2 regions of the Streptomyces sp. CLCI03 genome follow, and region 2 is predicted to be linked to the other one. Evidence: riboswitches for the same ligand, from Rfam matches in the RefSeq annotation. Region 2 holds a riboswitch; the other holds the start of a gene.
What was found. Region 2 has a riboswitch for ZMP and ZTP ahead of ACWG52_RS07665 (bifunctional 5,10-methylenetetrahydrofolate dehydrogenase/5,10-methenyltetrahydrofolate cyclohydrolase). Riboswitches for the same ligand answer to the same signal wherever they lie in the genome.
Positions count from the first base shown of each region.

Region 1 (2,192 bases), 1.6 Mb from region 2:
CGGCTTGCGCGGGTCGAACGGCACCGTGTTGTAGTTCACGACGATCCCCGCCCGGTCCAGCGCCTTCGCCGCGATCTTGCCCGGCACGTCCTTGCCGGTCAGGTCGATCAGGATCAGGTGGTTGTCCGTACCGCCCGAGACCAGGTCGAAGCCCTTCTGCAGCAGCGCCGCGGCCAGCGCCTTGGCATTGGCGACGACCTGGTGCGCGTACGCCGTGAAGGACGGCTGGGCCGCCTCGTGCAGTGCCACCGCGATACCGGCCGTCGTCTGGTTGTGCGGGCCGCCCTGCAGGCCCGGGAAGACCGCCTTGTCGATGGCCTTCGCGTGCTCCTCGCGGCACATCAGCATCGCGCCCCGCGGACCGCGCAGGGTCTTGTGCGTCGTGGTGGAGACGACGTCGACGTGGTCCACCGGGGACGGGTGCGCGCCGCCCGCGATCAGGCCCGCGATGTGGGCCACGTCGGCGACCAGGATCGAGCCGGCCTCCCGCGCGATCTCCGCGAAGGCGGCGAAGTCGATGGTCCGCGGCAGCGCGGTACCGCCGCAGAAGATCAGCTTGGGTCGCTCGGCGAGGGCGAGGTCACGCACCGCGTCGTAGTCGATGAGCCCGGTGTCGGCCCGGACGCCGTACTGCACGCCCCGGAACCAGGAGCCGGTCGCCGAGACGCCCCAGCCGTGGGTGAGGTGCCCGCCCATCGGCAGGGCCATGCCCATCACGGTGTCGCCCGGCTTCGCGAAGGCCAGGTAGACGGCGAGGTTGGCGGGCGAGCCGGAGTACGGCTGCACGTTGGCGTGGTCGACCCCGAACAGGCCCTTGGCCCGCTCGATCGCCAGCGCCTCGACGCGGTCGATGTTCTGCTGGCCCTCGTAGTAGCGGCGGCCGGGGTAGCCCTCGCTGTACTTGTTCTGCAGCACGGTGCCGGAGGCTTCGAGGACGGCCGCGGACACGTAGTTCTCACTGGGGATCAGACGCAGGGTCTGCGCCTGCAGCACTTCCTCCGCCGCGACGAAGGACGCCAGCTCGGGGTCGGTGGAGAGAAGGGCGGGATGGCGGCTCGCGGACATGGCGGGCTCCTCCGGGGTCGATGTGATCGGTACCCCGCGAGGCCCAGGCGAGCGGCCCTGTATGCGGTCGAGCGCGCACGACTCCCCCGGAGTTGGTTCCCCGTACGCCAGTCGCCGTGCGTATCGGACACCTTAGCGGGCGCGCCGGGAGAGAGGTTTCTGCGTCCGGGATACGAGCGACGATAAGAAGGTGACGCCACCCTCGTCACCGCTGCACCGGCGCTCACCCCGCCGGACGGACGATCGGAGACCCCGTGTCGACAACTGCTGATGCCATCCGCGCCGCGGACGCCCACAGTGCGCACAACTACCATCCGCTGCCCCTGGTCGTCGCGTCCGCCGAAGGCGCCTGGATGACCGACGTCGAGGGTCGCAGATACCTCGACATGCTCGCCGGGTACTCGGCCCTCAACTTCGGGCACGGCAACCGCCGTCTGATCGACGCCGCCCGCGCCCAGCTGGAACGGGTCACGCTCACCTCGCGCGCCTTCCACCACGACCGCTTCGCCGACTTCTGTACCGAGCTTGCCGCACTGTGCGGCAAGGAGATGGTGCTCCCCATGAACACGGGGGCGGAGGCCGTGGAGACGGCGGTGAAGACCGCCCGCAAGTGGGGCTACGAGGTCAAGGGCGTCCCGGACGGGCACGCCAAGATCGTGGTCGCCGCGGACAACTTCCACGGGCGGACCACGACCATCGTCTCCTTCTCCACGGACCACGAGGCCCGTGACCACTTCGGCCCGTACACACCGGGCTTCGAGATCGTCCCGTACGGGGACCTCACCGCGCTGGCCCACGCCGTCACCGAGAACACCGTGGCCGTGCTGCTGGAGCCGATCCAGGGCGAGGCGGGGGTGCTGGTGCCGCCCGCCGGGTACCTGAGCGGCGTACGGGAGCTGACCCGCGAGCGGAACGTCCTCTTCATGGCGGACGAGATCCAGTCGGGGCTGGGGCGCACCGGCCGGACCTTCGCGTGCGAGCACGAGGGGGTCGTCCCGGACGTCTACATCCTCGGCAAGGCGCTCGGCGGCGGCGTGGTGCCGGTCTCCGCCGTCGTCGCCGACCGGGACGTGCTCGGGGTGTTCCGGCCCGGGGAGCACGGGTCCACCTTCGGCGGGAACCCGCTC
Region 1 covers NZ_CM132132.1:3,287,402-3,289,593, forward strand. Annotated here, with positions in the region: gene ACWG52_RS14950 (serine hydroxymethyltransferase) at 1-1,065, opposite strand, end outside; ZMP/ZTP riboswitch at 1,100-1,190, opposite strand; gene rocD (ornithine--oxo-acid transaminase) at 1,320-2,192, shown strand, end outside.
Region 1: another riboswitch for ZMP and ZTP. It lies ahead of ACWG52_RS14950 (serine hydroxymethyltransferase); the one in region 2 lies ahead of ACWG52_RS07665 (bifunctional 5,10-methylenetetrahydrofolate dehydrogenase/5,10-methenyltetrahydrofolate cyclohydrolase).

Region 2 (2,192 bases):
TCCGTACCTCCGACATCGTCGCCGCGGCCCGTGACGCGGCGACCGCCGGGTCGCCGGACCTGACCCCCGGCCCGGTCGGCGCCTGAGGGTCCCGGGCCTCCGTGCCCCCTGTCCCCTGTCCGCTGTCCCCTGTCCCCGGGAACGCACGACGCCCCGGACCGAGGGGCCGGGGCGTGCGTGGAGGCGTGGGCGCGGGCGTCCTACGAGGGTCCGCGCGCGGTGGGATCAGAGCTCGGCGAGGTCCAGTCCGGCCTGTGCGGCGGCCGCCTGCACGGTCTGCTCCAGCAGGACGGCGATGGTCATCGGGCCGACACCGCCAGGGACCGGGGTGATCAGCGAGGCGCGGGCGGCGGCCGACTCGAAGTGCACGTCGCCGACGTTGCCCTCGTTGTACCCGGCGTCCAGGACGACCGCGCCGGGCTTGATGTCCTCGCCCCGGATGAACTCGGCCTTGCCGACGGCGGCGACCAGGACGTCCGCCTGGCGCACGATCGAGGGCAGGTCCTGGGTGCGGGAGTGGCAGTAGGTGACGGTGGCGTTCTGCTCCAGCAGCAGCATCCCGGCCGGCTTGCCCAGGATCGCGCTGCGGCCGACGACGACGGCGTGCTTGCCGGTCAGGTCCACGTCGTAGGCGGCGAGGAGGCGCATGATGCCGCCGGGGGTGCAGGAGACGAAGCCCGGCAGCCCGAAGCCCATGGCGGCGAAGGAGTGCATGGTGACCCCGTCGACGTCCTTGCCCGGGGCGATGGCCTCGAAGGCGGCCCGCTCGTCGATGTGGTGCGGGACGGGGTGCTGGAGCAGGATGCCGCTGATCTGCGGGTCCTCGGAGAGCTCGGTGAGGGTGGCCACCAGCTCCTCGGTGGTGGTCCCGGCCGGCAGCTCGACGTGGCGGGAGGTGATCCCCGCCTTGGCACAGCGGTTCTGCTTCATGCGGACGTAGGTCACGGAGGCCGGGTCCTCGCCGACCAGCACGGTCGCCAGGCACGGCGCGATGCCGGTGCGCTCGGTGATCTTCGCCGCGTAGGCGGCGGTCTGCTCCGAGATGCGGCGGGCGAGGGCCGTGCCGTCCATCAGCCGGGCGGATCCGGCGGCAGGGGCGGGGGCAGTCTGGGCAGTCGTCACGGGGTCTCCTGAACGTCGCTGCGGATCGCGGTTCGCCCAGGCGCGCGGCAGTCGACGTACCGGAGGTCCACAGGTACGCCGGGCCGCTCCCCGGTGGTGATCCACCCGAACGCCAGTCACGGCCCGCCGACCACTGTAGTCGACATATCCGGTGGTTGTCGGGCGTCCGACCTGGGACGATCAAGGCATGACGCGTACTTTCGACCATCTTGTCGCCGAGGCCGAGTCCGTCTCCGTGGACGGCTGGGACTTCTCCTGGCTCGACGGCCGGGCCACCGAGCAGCGCCCCTCCTGGGGCTACCAGAAACTGATGAGCGAGCGCCTGGCCCAGGTCCGGTCCGCGCTGGACATCCAGACCGGCGGGGGTGAGGTCCTGGCCGGATGCGCTCCGCTGCCACCACTGACGGTCGCCACCGAGTCGTGGCCGCCCAACATCGACAAGGCGACGCGGCTGCTGCACCCGCTGGGCGCGGTGGTGGTCGCCGACGCCGACGAGCCGCCGCTGCCCTTCGGCGACGCGGCCTTCGAGCTGGTGACCAGCCGGCACCCGGTGTCGATCTGGTGGGAGGAGATCGCGCGGGTGCTGGCGCCGGGCGGCAGCTACCTCTCGCAGCAGGTCGGCCCGGCGAGCGTCTTCGAGCTCGTCGAGTACTTCCTCGGCCCGCAGCCGGAGGAGATCCGGCGCGGCCGGCACCCCGACGACGCGGTCGCCGACGCCACCGCGGCCGGCCTCGAAGTCCTCGATCTGCGATCCGAGCGACTGCGCACGGAGTTCCACGACATCGGAGCCGTGATCTACTTTCTACGGAAGGTGATCTGGATGGTGCCCGGCTTCACGGTCGGGCAGTACCGGGACCGGTTGCGTGAGCTCCACGAACAGATCGAACGTGAAGGTCCGTTCGTCGCTCACACCGCCCGCTTCCTCATCGAAGCCCGCAAAACGGGCTGATCTGAAGGGCGGACGGATCTACGCCGGATCGGGTTGCGCGGCCACAGCGTGGCGCAGGTCACTCAATTCAGCGCGTAACGAATCGACTCGGGCATGCGATGAACCGACAGGTGTCCTCGCG
Region 2 covers NZ_CM132132.1:1,672,840-1,675,031, forward strand. Annotated here, with positions in the region: gene ACWG52_RS07660 (MAB_1171c family putative transporter) at 1-86, shown strand, start outside; gene ACWG52_RS07665 (bifunctional 5,10-methylenetetrahydrofolate dehydrogenase/5,10-methenyltetrahydrofolate cyclohydrolase) at 226-1,071, opposite strand; ZMP/ZTP riboswitch at 1,150-1,252, opposite strand; gene ACWG52_RS07670 (class I SAM-dependent methyltransferase) at 1,310-2,071, shown strand.